4 regions of the Desulfitobacterium metallireducens DSM 15288 genome follow, and region 4 is predicted to be linked to each of the others. Evidence: riboswitches for the same ligand, from Rfam matches in the RefSeq annotation. Region 4 holds a riboswitch; each other region holds the start of a gene.
The links. Region 4 has a riboswitch for cyclic di-GMP ahead of DESME_RS03855 (Na+/H+ antiporter NhaA). Riboswitches for the same ligand answer to the same signal wherever they lie in the genome.

Region 1 (4,201 bases), 1.3 Mb from region 4:
ACAGAAGACCCTGCTGCGACAACGGTGCAGGATCAGAATGGTGAAACAGTTGACCCTGGAACTTTACCGGATTCTCCTTTGTATTGGTTCGAAACGTTGATCGGCAAACTTCAAGTTGCGCTAACCTTTGATCCCGTGAAAAAAGCTGAAGTTGTCGAACAACAGGCTGTAGAAAATTTAGCAGAAGCGAAAGTCATGATTGAGAAGGGCGATATGGATAAAGCCGAGAAGACACTCACTGTATACAACGAAAAGATTGAGCAGGCTCAAATGTTCTTAGATCAAGTTAAGGATCCTAATTCTGAAACGGCCCAAAAGGTTCAAGCTGCTTTGACCCAAGTCAACAGCAATAACATGGTGGTTCTAGGAAACCTGTTAGAAAAGCTCCCACCTCAAGCGGCTCAAAAACTTGCACTGAATATTGTTCGCTCAGTTGAAAAGGCCGTGACCAAAGCTGAAAAAATGGACGGCCGTACTGATGATCGTGACAATACAGCCGATTCTACAACTACAACCACTGTACAAACTTCTAACGTAGATAACACAACAAATATGACCGAAACTCAGAATCAAGCGCAATTGAAAAAACAAGAAAAGCAAGCTCTCGAGCAATTCCAAGTGGATCTTGGGTTAAAGAAAGCTGAGCATATTACAAATGGTAACGAATCTAATAAAGAGGAGCAAGATAAAGAAGATCAAGAAGATTTAAATATGGAGCAACAACAAACTCTACAAGCACAGCCAACACAACAAACTCAATTAAATCAATCTGAAAAGATTTCTACTGAGAAGGAACACGGGGATCAAGATAATAAAAACAAAAATAATCAAAACAAAGATTAACAAAAAATAACAATATTAAAGTCTTGTCAATCTGAGAGAAATACGTTACAATATTATTTGTTCGGCTCTTCTACGGGCTTGGACAAAGATGCGGGAGTGGCGGAACTGGCAGACGCACTGGTTTTAGGTACCAGCGGGTAACCGTGCAGGTTCAAGTCCTGTCTCCCGCACCACTTATATACGTATATAATAAAATCCTCCTTTAACCGTTTGAATGATGAACGGAAAAGGAGGATTTTTTATGTCGAAAAGAATAAGGAAAATCAACAAAGAGTTTCAGTGGGATGAGATATTGAATATTTCCCCAGAGGGGAATTTATTAGCAATGCGTAAGCTGTTTATAGTAAGAAATATGTCGGAATAATTCGAAAAAAAAGTAAAAAATATGGGGAATATTGTGATATAGTAGAAATCGATGTAAATCCTACTACTTTAAGATTATTTTAAAGTAAAATGTTTGAGATTGAACAAGGAAGGGATATTTTTAATGGATTTGGTGAAGAAAAGGTTAAGTCCAAGTTCATTTTTGAATGAGACAGCATGTGCAGACTTATTTGATCCAAAAGGGAATTTGTTACTAAAAAAAGGTCTTTTCATTAATGAAAGCATACGTAAACGCATCAAAAATCATGAAGTTTATGTGCTACAAAACCACAATTCTTTGATACACCGAACAAAGAATATCAAAAAGATTCCGAAAGATGGCTACGTCAATCTCGTTGGTTCTTTATGGAGTATTTATCATGAAGCAAGGATGATTGAAGCTGAACAGATTGAAAAGACAGTAGAATTTGTAGAAGAAATTCTCAATAAATTCTCGGTACAAGATATTCATATGGATTTTTATTCGGGTAGACTAAATTATAGTTTATTTAAGAAAAATGATTATGAGCTTTTTAAACATGTCATTAACGTCGCATTGCTTTCTGCACTCATAGGAACGCGTTTAGGGTATGAAGAGAAAGAACTTAGAGATTTAACCTTGGGAGCATTCCTTCATGATTTAGGGAAACTAAGAATACCCAGGGCGATTCTTAACAAACCTGCAGGTTTAACAGAAGAAGAATTTGCAATCATGAAACGACATCCGTTAATAGGCGAAGGATTGTTAATAAACACCCCATTATTACCGGGTGTTGTGGCAATAATTAAAGAACATCATGAACGATGGAATGGATTGGGATATCCTTATGGATTGAAAGGAAATGATATTCACAGGAATGCCCAAATTGTAGCAGTCGCTGATGTTTTTGAAGCCTTGACCGCGGACAGACCGTACCGAAAAGGGTTGCCTCCTTATCATGCATTGGAAATGATTATTGCTGAATCAGGGAAAGACTTTAATCCGAAAGTGGTTCAAGCTTTAAAAGAATCGTTAACCCTCTATCCCGAAAACACAAGAATTTCCCTAAACACAGGTGAAGTTGGGGTGGTAATAGCTGTACCTATCCAAAAGCCAATCCGACCTCTTATTCACTTGCTGTTTGATAGGGAAGGAAGATGTCTCCATCAGGATACTTATGTAAACTTAATGCAAGATTCGACGCGCTTTATAGAACGGGTGGAGTTTGAAGAATGAGAAAATCATATAAAAACAATGACAAAGGCAAACCTGGCGAAAGTCAGGGACGCAAAGCTATGGGTCGTCCAGTGTGGCTGACGATTGCCAGGTCGCTAATTGTGTAATGAGAAAGATTGCCGTCATGATGGAAAAAAGAAATAAATGATTTTAAAGAAGCGGAGGAGTAATTGATGAAAAAGAAAATAATATTGGGGCTTGCACTTCCGATTTTCCTTACTTCCATGACCCTTGGAAGCATTCCTGTCCAGGCTGAGACAGCCCAAGCCGTTAGAGTACAAGGGGCTGCTGTTCAACGCCTGTTTGGTACATCCCGATTCCAGACCGCTAAAGCGATTTCAGAACAACTGAATAACGGCACAGCTAATGATGTCATTTTGACTTCAGGGAATAACTTTCCCGATGCTCTATCCGCTAGTGTATTAGCCAAGAAACTGAATGCTCCCATTCTTCTTGCCGATAGTACGGCTCAGAGTTCAACCGAAGCTATGGACTATATCAAACAACATCTTAACAAGTCGGGAACAGTTCACATTATCGGGGGAGCGGGGGTTCTCGGACGAGACTTTATCGACCAACTCAATCAAGCAGGGTTCTCGAATATTGAACGAATTGGCGGTCAAGACCGATTCGATACAAACAACTTAATTACTCAAAAAATCAATGCCCCTAAAAATACACCCGTCGTCATTGCTTCTGGAGAAAATTTTCCAGATGCTTTGAGCATTTCGAGTATTGCCAGTAGTAAAGGATACCCCATTCTTTTAGTTGGGTCAGAAGGAATGCCTCAAGGAGTAAAAGATTTCTTGACCAGTGACCAACCTTCCCAGGTTTACATTATAGGAGGGATTGGAGCTGTTCCTGAGAGTATCAAGGCTCAAGTTCAGTCTCTTGTTCCTAGTACCTCAATTACTCGTCTCTCGGGTGCTGACCGTTACGAGACTGCAGGACAAATTCTTAAAACCTTTTCCTTAAATCCCGAAAATTTATACCTTGCCTCGGGCAATAATTTCCCTGATGCTCTTGCAGGAAGTGCTTTAGCCTCCCTTACAGGAGACCCGATTGTTTTAGTGAACAGTACTTCTTCTTCACTCCCTCCTGCAATTGCCGATTATTTTAAACAACTGCATACGGCAAATGTCACTCCTGATATTGTATCCTTTGGTGGACCCGCTGTGGTTTCCGATTTAGCTGTTAGTGATACAGCAAAATATTTACAAGGACAAACTGTTATCAGTTCAGATAAGCCTTTAGATAAATTAGCAACTCAATTAGGTATGATTAAACAAACTAACGGTGAATATATCTTTTACGGAACAACAAAATTTGGTGAATCCATGGATGCTATCTATGTTAGCTCACCTACAGGAGATTCAGACAAAGGAACAATGCTTGTTAAAGATTTAGAAAATGAGTCTATGCAAAACACAGCGAAACATCTTTGGGAATTCTTCCTTCCGGGACAATCTGATTATTTGGCTTCACTAATTCTTCCTCTTGCTTGGGAAGATACGAGTAATGTAAATAAGGATTATACTCTAGATGGTAAAATCGTAAGAATTAAATATGATAGAAATGTAGGCGTAACATTCTACATCAATATGTAAGTCCTGTCTCCCGCACCACTTGTATCGTATATGATAAAATCCTCCTTTAACCGTTTGAATGATGAACGGAAAAGGAGGATTTTTTTATCGTTCCCTTTGGCAGCAACTAAACTATTTCTAGAAATAGTTTTGCAAGCGTAGGATCAAATTGGCTTCCAGAACATCGAGTAAT
Region 2 (4,201 bases), 760 kb from region 4:
AGCTCTGACATAGACACATTGTTTTTCGTTAGGATAGACTTCACACCAGCCTTGAAAGCTTCCGCCACAGGCCCCGTTACGTTGATTTTTAGGGCATTGGGACATGGGGCAAAGATAGGCCATATCCAGTAAAGCACAATCGCCACAATCCTTACAGTCATTCGAGATCACTTTAATGACATGTTCTAGACTATGTTTACGGGGGTTCTTTCGTGCTTTATAAATACTTCTCATAATTGGGAAAAAGGCTTGATTGGGAGTAAAGATAAGGCTGTGCATTAGACGCAAGGCACGGAAGCTTGCTCCGACAGGAGCATTAAGCGGGAGATTCTTTCGATCAACAGGGATTGTTGTATTGAGTCCTGTCTTCTCATCTTTTTCATAATAATAAAATCCACCCGGGATAGGATAATCAAATTCACGAATAAGATCCATCCATTTTGAACTGAGTTCTTCACCCTTATTAATAATGTACTCAACTTGTTCGTATTTAACGTTATTTCCGCCGATGTGTACTCCAGCAAAGCCCATCCCCTTCATGATCGCATACATTTTGGCCGCTCTGAGTAGGCGGGCGCTTAACCCTTTATCTTCAGCTTTTTTTTCTTGATCTAGTTCAGCTAAGAGTTTATCAGTGACAACACAGCCCGGAAGTTTATTCTGGTTCATGATCCGAGCGGCTCCATAAGGAAGAATGTAAATATTACCGATGATAGGAATATTTAAATCATTTAATTTTATAAACTGAAGGACTTCATGAAATTTACGGGCATCATATCCAAGCTGAGTCACTATAAATTCAGCTCCGCTGGCTATTTTCTTTTTCATTTTAAAATATTGAACCATCTGCTCCGCTTCAGTTGCTTTGAAGGGAGAGACAGCGGCTCCGGCAAAGAAATCACTCGGTTGGTGACGGATGATTCCTTTCATTCCGGGATACTCCAAGCCATGGTTCATTTCACCGATCAATTCAACACCATGAGTTGGATCAAGATCGAAAACAGGCTTAGGTCGCCCTTGGAAACCTGACTCGGTGTAGTCTCCGGTCATGACTAAAAGATTACGGACTCCAGCACGATCAAGTGCATAAAGTTGACTTTCCATTTGGTTACGGTTTTTGTCTTTACATGTAAAGTGGACGAGAGGTTCAATCCCTAGTTTTAAGATCTCTTCACCTAAATAGTCTGCAAGCATCGCTGGATTTCCGCCGGGATTATCAGTGATAGTTAAGGCATGGACCTTTCCTCCTTTGGCTGCTTGTTCAGCAGCGAGGAGGGCACTTTCTTGGGCTTTCTCTCGAGCGCCTCTACCGGGAACTAATTCCCAGGTTACAGACATCGTTTTCTTATCGAGCAGAGACTCCTTAAATCGGTTTTCCATCCTTTTTCCCCTTTCCTACCCTTCCCTTGGTCGAAGTAAAACCTTTGATGACCTGTTTATATACTTTCTTTAATTGTAGTACAATTTGGACAATTCTTTCAATAGAACTCCCAAAGTTTTATTTTGCAATTATTAGAAATAATTGTTGAAATTCTTAACCAATAAGGTGATAATAAAAGAGAAAGTCGAAAATTAAGATAATTATGAGATTATTTCAAAACATTTGTAAAGGCAAACTCAGTGAAAGCCGAGGACGCAAAGCTACGAGTCTAAAGCCTCGGCAGAGGTAAAGATAGTCGGGTTGCCATGTTAAAGGATACGACGAATTGATCCTTGTTTTGGCAACGCCATACAGGGATTTATTTTTTTAAAAAAGTTAAAGGGGACGAATAAATTGAAAAAAATTAAGTCTAAGTTTATCGCTTCGTTTTTGCTCATAGCCATGATTATGGCTGCCTTTGTTGGAGGGTACAGTGTCTATAGTCAAGTTCAACTCGTGGATAATGAAATTCAGGATTATCGAGAAACTTTATTTCAGGAATATGATGCTATGATGAAGGCACAAGTTGAAACAGCTACGAGTTTAGTACAAAATGTTTATAATGAACAGCAAAAGGGGTTACTGACAGAGGAGCAGGCTAAAGTGAAAGCGGCTAATCTCGTTCGTGACTTGCGTTTTAATGGGAGCAACTATTTTTGGATCGATACGACAGAAGGCATAAATGTTGTTCTTTTAGGAAGAGATACAGAAGGGAAAAGCCGTCTTGCATCTAAAGATCCCAACGGGGTTGAATATGTAAAAGAATTTATTAAGAATGGGCAGCAAGAAGGTGGGGGTTACAGCGATTATCAATTTGCTAAACCCAATGAAACACAACCGCTACCGAAAAGAGGATACACGCTCCTTTTTAAACCCTATAATTGGGTTATCGGTACCGGGGACTGGGTCGATAATATTGAGAAAAGTGTGAGCGAGAAACAAGCTACATACCAGGCAGATATGCGTAAACAGGTAGGGATTAACGTAGGAATTATTCTGGTCGCGTTAGTTGCAGTTATTGCTTTTGCACTTTATTTTAGTCGTAAAATATCCCGACCCATTATCGAGGTAGCAGAGGAGAGTAAAGCTGTTGCCAATGGGGATTTCACTCGAGAAAAGCTGAATGTGTCTTCAAAAGATGAGTTGGGCGATTTAGCGGATTCTTTCAATAAAATGTCAGATAGTTTGCGTGAGCTTGTTCAGAGAGTTTCCCAAGCCTCCTCACAAGTTGCAGCTACTTCTCAAGAGTTAACCGCTGGAGCCGAGCAATCTGCTCAAGCTTCCAGTGAAGTTGCCGTTTCAGTAACAGAAATGGCTCAAGGCGCGGAAAAACAAAAGACGACGGTCGATGAAGTAGCAGCTGTAGCTGAGCAGCTCGCTGCGGGTGCGGAACAAATTCAAGCAAATACAGGAAATGTTGTTAGTTTTGCAGAAAGGACAGCACAATCAGCAGATGAAGGTCGTACTGCGATTACGACAACGATAGAACAAATGAAACAAATCCAGTCTGTGGTGAACCGTTCTGCTGAAATCACACTTCAATTGGGCGAGAGATCTCAGGATATTGGCAAGATTGTGGATACCATCTCGGCCATTGCTGATCAAACAAACTTACTTGCGCTGAATGCCGCGATTGAAGCAGCTCGGGCTGGCGAACAAGGAAGAGGGTTTGCTGTAGTTGCAGATGAAGTTCGCAAATTAGCTGAACAATCACAAGAAGCAGCGAAGGAAATTGCGCATTTAATTGCCAGTATGCAACAAGATACAGAGAAAGCCGTTAGTGCCATGAATAATGGGACTTCTGTCGTAGAAACGGGATCCAAGGTCGTAGCCCAAGCCGGAGAAGCCTTTGAAGAAATTGCACAACAAATCGAAAAAGTTGTGGCTCAGGTCAAAGGGATTTCAGAGGAAATGGAGCAAATGACCCAAGGAAATGAACGAATTGCTTCTTCTGTACGCGATTTGGATCAGATCAGTCGGGTTATTGCTGATCAAACTCAGAATGTATCTGCTTCTTCAGAAGAACAAGCCGCTTCGATGGAGGAGATCGCCTCTTCAAGTCAGCTCCTAGCGAAGATGGCTGAAGAACTAGACCAGTCTTTAGCTAAGTACAAGATCAACTAAGCATAGGAGTTAAAAGAAAGTCTTTTGCACTAGGAATAAAATAGACAAAAGAATAGGCTGATGGATAAGATAGATGAGCAAAGAATGTTTGCTCATCTTTTCTATTATAGACGGTAAAGAATAAGAGGCCTGTAAATCAGAAGAAACATACTTAAACCGGTAGAAAAGGATTCCTAAAGCTGAAACTCCACTATAAGGAAAGAAAGGATAAATATCGATCGTTGAAAATCCAGGGTAATATACTCCTAAAGGGAGAAGCCAAGGTCCTGAGATATACGTGTTAGATAAAACGAATCCCAAGATTAGGGCAAAGAGTGAGTAGAAGCTTAAAAAAGCCGTTGAACGTTTTTGGAGAAAGGGATAAAGAAGAGCCATCACCCCCAGAAAATGGAGTATTCCAAAGCGGATATAGGACTCGGGCATTGCGATATAGGTAAGTAAGGTGATAATCAGAGCCCAGGATAAGATTTTGACAGCATTGCGGAATGGATGGTGACTGAAACCGCTACTCACTCCTGCTAGGAAGATAAACAAGACGGCCGAAATCTTTCCTTCTACAAACCAATACCAAGAATCGACCTGAACTGGGGCAGAAGTGAAGAAATCCAAGTCATAAATAAAATGGTAGAGAATCATAAGAATGAGGGCAAGGGCTCG
Region 3 (4,201 bases), 1.2 Mb from region 4:
TTCCTTGCCTGCCGTAGATACTGGCAATGCCGTAATAACTCCAGACATCTTTGGAATCTAGCTTAAGTGCCTCATGGTAACTATCAATCGCCTCAGTCCAGTGACCGGCCAGTTCGTGGGCTAAGCCTAAGTTAAAATGGGCATATACAAAATCGGGTTTCAGCTCAAGGGCTTGTTTAATCAAGACAATTCCCTCGTTTGTGCGGCCCTGAAAAGCGTAAGTTGCTCCTTTGCCATTTAAAGCTTGATAGCAGTTTGGGTCTAAAGTTAAGGCTTCATTAAAGAGGTCTAAGGCAGAAACAAACTGCCGCTCATAATAGAGTTTAAGCCCTTGGTCATATAGACTGAGGGCTTTTTTCTGATTTTCGGTAAAGGCTGGAGGAGTTGATGGGTCCGTAGAGGGTTGCGCAGTGGAAATTGAAGCGCTAGTTTCTTGTACGTCGGTTGATTGTGCTTCTACAGAGATGGCTGAAGAGGGATCGTTTTTAAAGAAGGATCCGCTTACAAATTTTAGGGTAACGACAATACTGAGTAGCGCTATTAGCGTTATTAACAGGAATGACTTCTTTTTCACGAGGATTCCTCCGGTTCAAATGTAATCAATTGCACTAATTGTATGATAATTTAATTTCCCTCATTTTGTCAAAATAAGTTAGGATATTATGGGATAGTCCAAAGGTCCTGTTTGGTTAGGCTTATTCTCCCGATTTGCGAAAATAGGGTATTTTTAGTCATTTTATAGTTCTATAATGACATCATAAAGGAAAAGTGTAATAAAGTGTTATTTAAAAGGAAGTGGCTAAGATGAAAAAAATTAAGGCTTTAGCATTTGCATTATCGTTATCCCTTTGTACGCTCCCTCTGAGTGCTCCATTAGCTTTGGCCGTAGATGGTACAGCTACGACAGGGACTACAGGTACAACAGCGACTACGGATACGACAAGCACCACGGGTGCGACAGATACGACCAGTAGCACGGGCCTTGACCCAGTGGTTGATGCGAACGGAGACATCGTGGACCCGGGGACTCTCCCTGATTCTCCTTTTTATTGGCTAACCGAACTAATCGCTAAGCTTCAAGTGATATTAACAACCGATCCTGCGGCAAAGGCACAGCTCTTAGAGAAGCAATCCTTAGAAAAAATGGCTGAAGCTGAGATCATGATTGAGAGCGGAGATACTGAAAAGGCGCAAACAGCCATGGAGGGTTATACGCAAAAGTTAACTGAAGCCCAAGCTTTTTTAAACGATCTTACGGCAACGGATTCAGAAACAGCTCAGAAACTTGAGTTAGCCCTGAGTCAATCCCATGCTCAAAATATTCAAACGTTAGGGGGTCTCTTAGATAAACTGCCTCCTCAGGCCTCGGAAAAAGTCGCTCTTAACATTGTTCGGTCCATGGAAAAGAGTATCGCCAAGATGGAGAAGAAAGATCAAATCGAACTTGCTAGAGAGCTGAGAAAAGCGACTAAAAATGTCGAGACGAGCGAATTAACGCAAGAAGAACAAGATTCTTTGGATGAACTTCAGAATAGTCTTGAATCTGACGCCGTAAATTCAGCGGAGCCTGTCACAGTGGCAACGGATACATCAGTAGCCACCATGTCGGTAACGGATAATAGCAAAGCGAATGCGAATGGTCAGCTAAAACAAGCGGAACCTAAAGAAAAAACTGAGCTTGTTGAACAAGAAAAACTTGAAGAGCAAAATGACGGAGTGGAAGTAGAAAATAAACAGTTAGAACAGAATCAAAAGGAAGTAGAACAAAAGCAACCCGAACAAAAACAAGTCGCTCCGAAGGAAAATAACGGACAAGGGCGAGAAAATGCGGCCTCAAAGGGGAAAAATCAAAATTCTGGTAAAGCACAAGAAAGCGAAGACAACGAACGTTAAACAACGGTAAGCAAAAAGCTCGACCAAAAGTGGTCGAGCTTTCGTTTTTCTATGGCAAAAAAAAGGTCCTCCTGACGAGGACCCCAAAAAGAAACCAACTACATGAGAAAGAGGAAAACTAGTTCTCCCTAAACTAGCCCTCTCGAGGAATTATACGTCTTTTTGGGGAGTTTTCCTTCGCTTTAGTTCCTTATAAATTATGGAACTTGATGAAATTAGTATTATTATGACGAAATAATGGGAATTGATCTATTTTACGTCTATTTTAAGTTGGAAATTGATGATATTATATAAATATAGGACATCGACAAGAGCAAACTTGGCGAAAGCCAAGGACGCAAAGCTATGGGTCTTCCAGAGTTCTTCTGATGACTGCCAAGCCACCGAAAGCGTTTTAATACTGAGCTATTGTCGCCTGCCTGTTGCTTGCGATTTTTTTATTTCTGAGGGAATTTTGAGATAGAAACGATTTCGAGATAGAAGCTTTATATGACATGAAAGGAAGATTTTTAGTGCGCCAGTTAAGTATCAATCGGTTAAAACAAGGAGATGTGTTGGGGCGGACCATCTACGCTAATGATGGTCGCGTTTTGCTGGGTAGGGGAATTGCTTTTACTCCTTCCTACATTGAGCGCTTAAGAGACCTGGGGATAAACATTGTCTATGTAGATGATGAGGAAACAAAGGATATCGTCCTTGAGGATGTGATTACTGAGGAACATCGGCGTGAAGCGATGGCCTCCCTAGAGTTTTCTGGACAAGCCGTTCAAGTGGGGAAAGACTTTGATGGCTTCAAGGTAAAAAAGGCTGTGAACAATATCATCGAGGATATCCTATTTCAAAAAGAGATTTTTATCAGCTTGACGGATATGCGGAGCTATGATAATCAAATCTTTGCGCATTCGGTCAACGTCTGTGTCCTCTCGATTGTCTTAGGTAAGGCGTTAGGACTGGATCAAAATAACTTAGAGGCTTTAGCGATCGGCGCATTGTTTCATGATATCGGAACCGTGAAGCTGCCGAAAGAGCTATTACGCAAGCGCGAATCGTTTACGACGAAGGAAGAGGATCTTTATAAAACTCATACGAGTTTAGGGTTCGATATTTTGCGTTCAAAACGGGAGCTAAATCTTTTAAGTGCCCATATCGCTTTTCAACATCATGAGAGAATGAATGGATCAGGTTATCCCCGAAAGTTAGAGGGAGAAGGAATTCATCAGTTGGCCCAGATTGTCGGGATCGCTGACTTCTATGATAATATGGTTAATGACGGACCGGGACATACGCGAATGTTGCCTCATGAGGCTTGTGAAATTTTAATGGGTTGCTCAGACAAGTTGTTCCCCCATGATTTGGTGGTTACCTTTTTAAAACATATTGCAGCTTATCCCACGGGGTGTACAGTTAAGCTCAATACGGGAGAGATTGGAATTGTTGTCGATCAAAATAAGAGCTTACCGATGCGCCCGATTGTGCGCGTCTTACTCGCGGGCCAAGATTTAAATCAGGTCAAAGCAAAGGAATATGACTTAGTTAAGGAACGGACCACGTTTATTGAATCGATTTTCGAGTGAGGTTTGACAAGAAAGTCTAAAAAGAATACACTAACAAAACAGATAAGCAGCTATAAGCCTATTTGCATACGGTTAAATAACCTTTGGAAAAGGAGTTCGAGCTATGAAAGACGTCCCCATTCCTTATATCAGAGCAAATCAGACTGGAATTATCGCCTTTTTTATTCTTGCCTTTTTTGAACAGCTGCCTTTATTTATTGCGATATTATGGTTGATTGAAGGGGTTGGACTTCTTTTTGGTATGAAAGCGAATTTGTTCATTCTTTTCGCGAAACCCTTTTTTAGCCAATGGATTGATCGTGTTCCAACGCAAGCATACGAGTTAACTCGTTTTGATAATCAATTAACAGTCGTTTTATTGACCCTCTCCTTTGTACTTTTTGAGCTGAGATGGGCATCGGCTGGCTATATTGTTGCTGGAGTTGTCGCGGGACTTGCCTTATTGGCGATGTTCGGACTCTCTTTGGGATCCTTTTTCTATAAGCAAGTTAAAAAGTTTTAAGTCAAGGGAAACTGAGCTGCGGAGTGAATACTTCGTGGCTTTTTTTCTGCTTTTTTCATGCGTTTCCCGCATAAAGAATCGCTTGACGAACCTCCTAGGGTGAGTTGTATAATACTCATGAGTGACCGAACGGTCGGTTCGAGGATGAGGAGGATGTAAGGGCTTGAAGAAACAGACAAATGTACGATTATTAGTAGCTACAATAGGAGTGGGCCTTCTTCTCTTGACAGGG
Region 4 (4,201 bases):
CTCAGAATTGCACGATTCTTAACATGGATGAACGAAAGGCAGGTATTTTCAGTGAAGATTCAATTACAATCCATTGGTACTATTCATTCTCCTTATCTTCCAGGACTTCCAATCCCTCATCAACCCCCAGAAAACGCCCCTGGTGAATTCTGGATAACACTTGATCCAGAGTATCAAGCAGGCCTCGATCAACTACTAACTTACCGCTATCTTTATGTTTTCTTTTATTTAGACCAAATTAAAGAAAACATTAATCTTCATATTCATCCTTCCTGGGCACCGGAAATAGAAGTTGGCATCTTCGCCAGTCGTTCCCCCAAACGTCCCAACCCAATCGGCTTAAGCATCGTCGAGTTAAAGGGGATTGAAGGAAACGAAATTCTGATTTCTGGAATTGATGTCTATAATGGCACCCCGTTACTAGATCTCAAACCCTATATTCGTGCAATTGACCTCAAATCAGATGCTAATGATGGCTGGTTTGATCAGCTTCAGGATAAAGATCATTTAGTTGCACATATGTTAGGCCTTCAGCATGAGCATGAGCATGAGCATACTCATGTCCACAACCAGGAACACAGTCATAAACAGGCGCATCATACCCATGTTCCTTCTTCGCCTAAGCTTTCAAGAAGCCTGCGAGTAACTTCAAAAAAAACCTCTCAAAAATAAAAAGATAAAAAATTACCTCCGTATCATGATGCGGAGGTAATTTGATTTAATGCAGTGGAGAAGGAGATTGAGGCTTTGTCACTGGTGAAGGATTAGGGGACTGCGGTTGAGCAAATTGTGGATTGTTGCGAGTACGATCCGTATATCCTGGCCCTATCTCACCCGGGCTATCAGGTCCGCGATCCTTACCGTATTGAGCGGGTCCACCATATTTCTCGTTAGGATTTTCTTCATATTGAATCCCATTCCCTTGATTCCAAGGTCCCCGAGCATCTCCCATTCCCGTAGACAGGTTCATATACTTTTTCGAGAACTCTGAATCACGGAAATTCTTATTCACGCCTGTCCCTGCCAAAGTATTAATAGCTTGCATGAAGGAAAAGTTATGAGACTCTTCCCGACTAAGTAGGAAACGAACCATGTCTTTAACTCCAGCGTCATCTGTTTGTTGGAGCAACCGTTCATAAATCAATTTAGCCCTAAGCTCCGCTGTTGAATTAGAAGAGAGATCGGTATACAGGTCCCCAGTGGATTCAATATATGCCCCTGTCCAAGGAATTCCCATCGAATTCATCAAGGGAGGTCCCCCTGCCAAGAGTGCCATATGGAGTGCCGGAAAATCGCGAGAAATATTGTCTGTTGGTCCAAGAAGCAGCGAAATGCACTCGCCGACCATTTCTAAGTGGCTCATTTCTTCCGCAGCAATATCTTGAAGCATATCCCGTATTTTGGAATCATTACACGCTACACTTTGCGTCATGTATTGCATTGCGGCTTTAAGCTCACCATGGGGCCCACCAAATTGCTCGAGCAATAGATTCGCGAATCTCGGATCAGGCTGATCCACATGAACGGTATATTCCATATCTTTGATATGTTTGAACAACGCGAAACCCTCCTTCTCGAAGTTAAAATACAATCATGCTTATTTTCTGTAGAAAAATCAAATACTATCCAAAAAGAATTGCATCTGCAATCTGATTATTGTAGAATACTAATAATTGTATAATCTTTTATTGTGTTGGGGTAAACTTCGTGAAAGCGAAGGACGCTAAAGCTATGGGTCTACGGTTGATTACATGAGCAAACATCAGCTAAGATCGCCAAGCTACAAGTTTTTTGAACTTCTCAGGGGAGAGCGGTTCCTTTTTAGGACTGCTCTCCTTTTATTTTTTAAGGAGGGAATTAACTGTGACAGATCAAACAAGGAAAAGGATTAATTTCTTACAAGAATTTTCGATTCCCCTTATTGCAGGCGTAATAATGGCTTTAATCTGGGCCAATTTAACACCTGAAAGCTACAATCACTTTGTTCACAATAAATTATTCGGTAATTTCTCACTTCACTTTTTTGTCAATGATATTTTTATGGTCTTCTTTTTCGCTATGGCGACAGTGGAAATCACCCAAAGTCTATTACCCGGTGGGGACTTAAATCCCCTTAAACGGGCTATCAGCCCTATTATGGCAACCTTTGGTGGAGTTATTGGTCCAGTCGTTATTTATCTAGTTCTTAATCACTTTATGGGTAGCCCCGATTTTCTCAAAGGGTGGGGAATTCCTACTGCGACTGACATCGCTTTAGCCTGGCTAGTTGCCAGACTTGTCTTCGGAGCATATCATCCGGCTGTTTCCTTTTTATTATTATTAGCGATCGCAGATGATGGAATTGGTCTTTTAATCATTACCCTCTTTTATCCTGATCCGTTAAATCCAATAGCTCCTGTGTGGCTATTGTTTACGCTTACTGGAATGTTAATTGCTTACTTTTTGAGAAAAAAGAATGTTAAAAACTACTGGCCATATATTATCTTCGGAGGAACATTGAGTTGGATCGGTCTTTATTTAACCGGTATCCATTCATCGCTTGCCTTAGTCTTTATTGTTCCATTTTTGCCGCATCCTACAAAAGAGCAGGCCGGTCTGTTTGAAGACGATCCCGAAGATCCAGACCCTTCAACTTTAAAGGAATTTGAACACGATTGGAAAATCTTCGTCGATTTTGGGCTCTTATTATTTGGTTTGACGAATGCAGGTGTTCAGTTCTCGGGAATCAGTACAGTGACTTGGTTAGTATTTTTTGCCTTAGTCATTGGCAAAACATTAGGGGTCTTCACAATGGGTTCACTTTCCGCTTTAATCGGTTTTCCGCTACCTAAAGGAATGAATCATAAAGACCTTTTTGTTGCTGGGCTGGTCGCATCAATGGGACTTACCGTTGCCTTATTTGTAGCTGGTGTAGCCTTTACTGATCCAAGTCTTCAAGGAGCTGCTAAAATGGGTGCACTCTTTAGTGCTGGATCTGTATTTTTATCTTTTATTGCCAGTAAGTTGCTTAGAATTCAAAGAAAAGCAACTGAAGTCTCAAATACCCAACATAAACAGAATTAAGTTTTGAGCGTAATTCTGTATACATTTTCATTTGCCTTGAAATTCACTAGAAAATATGCTAATTTAATATTAACAATGGTTAGAGCAAAGGCGCTCTTAGAAGACTTTTCGAAAGTTGAGAAGTCTATAAGGGTGTCTTTTTCTGTTTTTATAACTTTATAGTAAATAATTAAAATATGCATAAAGGAAGGGATAAGAAATGGATATCTTCGGAGCTAATGTTTTTAACAACTCAGTAATGAAAGAACGCCTGCCTAAAAATACGTACAGAGCATTAAGGAAAACAATTGATGAAGGAACTCCTTTGGAGCCGGCAGTTGCTGATGTCGTCGCCAATGCCATGAAAGATTGGGCCCTTGAGAAAGGTGCAACCCACTTTACGCACTGGTTTCAACCGATGACTGGGGTCACCGCAGAAAAGCATGATGCCTTTATTTCTCCTACAGCTGACGGCAATGTTATTATGGAGTTTTCCGGAAAAGAACTCATTAAAGGTGAGCCTGATGCATCTTCTTTCCCTAATGGCGGAATTCGTTCAACCTTCGAAGCACGAGGTTACACTGCTTGGGATTGTACTTCTCCTGCCTTCTTGCATGAAGATGCTGGCGTCGTCACCCTTTGTATTCCGACCGCCTTTTGTTCCTACACTGGCGAAGCCCTCGACCGAAAAACGCCTTTATTACGTTCTATGGAGACCCTCAACAAACAGGCGCTTCGAATCCTACAGCTTTTTGGTAACACAGAGAGTAAGCGTGTCATTGCAACTGTTGGAGCAGAGCAAGAATACTTTTTGATTGATAAAAAGTTCTATATGCAAAGAACGGACTTATTGCTCACGGGACGTACGCTATTCGGCGCCATGCCTCCTAAAGGCCAAGAGATGGAAGATCATTATTTTGGGAGTATCAATGAACGGGTTACCGCTTACATGCAAGACGTCAATGTTGAGTTATGGAAACTCGGGATTCCCGCCAAAACACAACACAAAGAAGTCGCACCAGGCCAATATGAAATTGCTCCGATTTTTGAATCCACGAATATCGCTACAGATCATAATCAGCAAGTTATGGAAACTCTGCAAAAAGTTGCAACTCGTCATGATTTAGTTTGTTTACTCCATGAAAAACCGTTTGCCGGG

Region 1: another riboswitch for cyclic di-GMP. It lies ahead of DESME_RS13120 (cell wall-binding repeat-containing protein); the one in region 4 lies ahead of DESME_RS03855 (Na+/H+ antiporter NhaA).
Region 2: another riboswitch for cyclic di-GMP. It lies ahead of DESME_RS00210 (methyl-accepting chemotaxis protein); the one in region 4 lies ahead of DESME_RS03855 (Na+/H+ antiporter NhaA).
Region 3: another riboswitch for cyclic di-GMP. It lies ahead of DESME_RS13460 (HD-GYP domain-containing protein); the one in region 4 lies ahead of DESME_RS03855 (Na+/H+ antiporter NhaA).

The regions. Positions count from the first base shown of each region.
Region 1 is NZ_CP007032.1:2,695,973-2,700,173, reverse strand. Features, by position in the region: gene DESME_RS13135 (DUF5667 domain-containing protein) at 1-843, shown strand, start outside; tRNA gene DESME_RS13130 (tRNA-Leu) at 934-1,016, shown strand; gene DESME_RS16405 (hypothetical protein) at 1,085-1,207, shown strand; gene DESME_RS13125 (HD-GYP domain-containing protein) at 1,331-2,422, shown strand; cyclic di-GMP riboswitch class I at 2,439-2,522, shown strand; gene DESME_RS13120 (cell wall-binding repeat-containing protein) at 2,596-4,029, shown strand; gene DESME_RS15435 (MASE3 domain-containing protein) at 4,136-4,201, opposite strand, start outside.
Region 2 is NZ_CP007032.1:41,993-46,193, forward strand. Features, by position in the region: gene DESME_RS00205 (methylenetetrahydrofolate reductase C-terminal domain-containing protein) at 1-1,380, opposite strand, end outside; cyclic di-GMP riboswitch class I at 1,601-1,689, shown strand; gene DESME_RS00210 (methyl-accepting chemotaxis protein) at 1,775-3,544, shown strand; gene DESME_RS00215 (heparan-alpha-glucosaminide N-acetyltransferase) at 3,554-4,201, opposite strand, start outside.
Region 3 is NZ_CP007032.1:2,771,206-2,775,406, reverse strand. Features, by position in the region: gene DESME_RS15460 (polysaccharide deacetylase family protein) at 1-574, opposite strand, end outside; gene DESME_RS15455 (DUF5667 domain-containing protein) at 805-1,893, shown strand; cyclic di-GMP riboswitch class I at 2,196-2,281, shown strand; gene DESME_RS13460 (HD-GYP domain-containing protein) at 2,406-3,467, shown strand; gene DESME_RS13455 (DUF4395 domain-containing protein) at 3,571-3,969, shown strand; gene DESME_RS13450 (efflux RND transporter periplasmic adaptor subunit) at 4,133-4,201, shown strand, end outside.
Region 4 is NZ_CP007032.1:801,556-805,756, reverse strand. Features, by position in the region: gene tsaA (tRNA (N6-threonylcarbamoyladenosine(37)-N6)-methyltransferase TrmO) at 52-672, shown strand; gene DESME_RS03860 (manganese catalase family protein) at 719-1,558, opposite strand; cyclic di-GMP riboswitch class I at 1,688-1,788, shown strand; gene DESME_RS03855 (Na+/H+ antiporter NhaA) at 1,864-3,063, shown strand; gene DESME_RS03850 (glutamine synthetase III family protein) at 3,263-4,201, shown strand, end outside.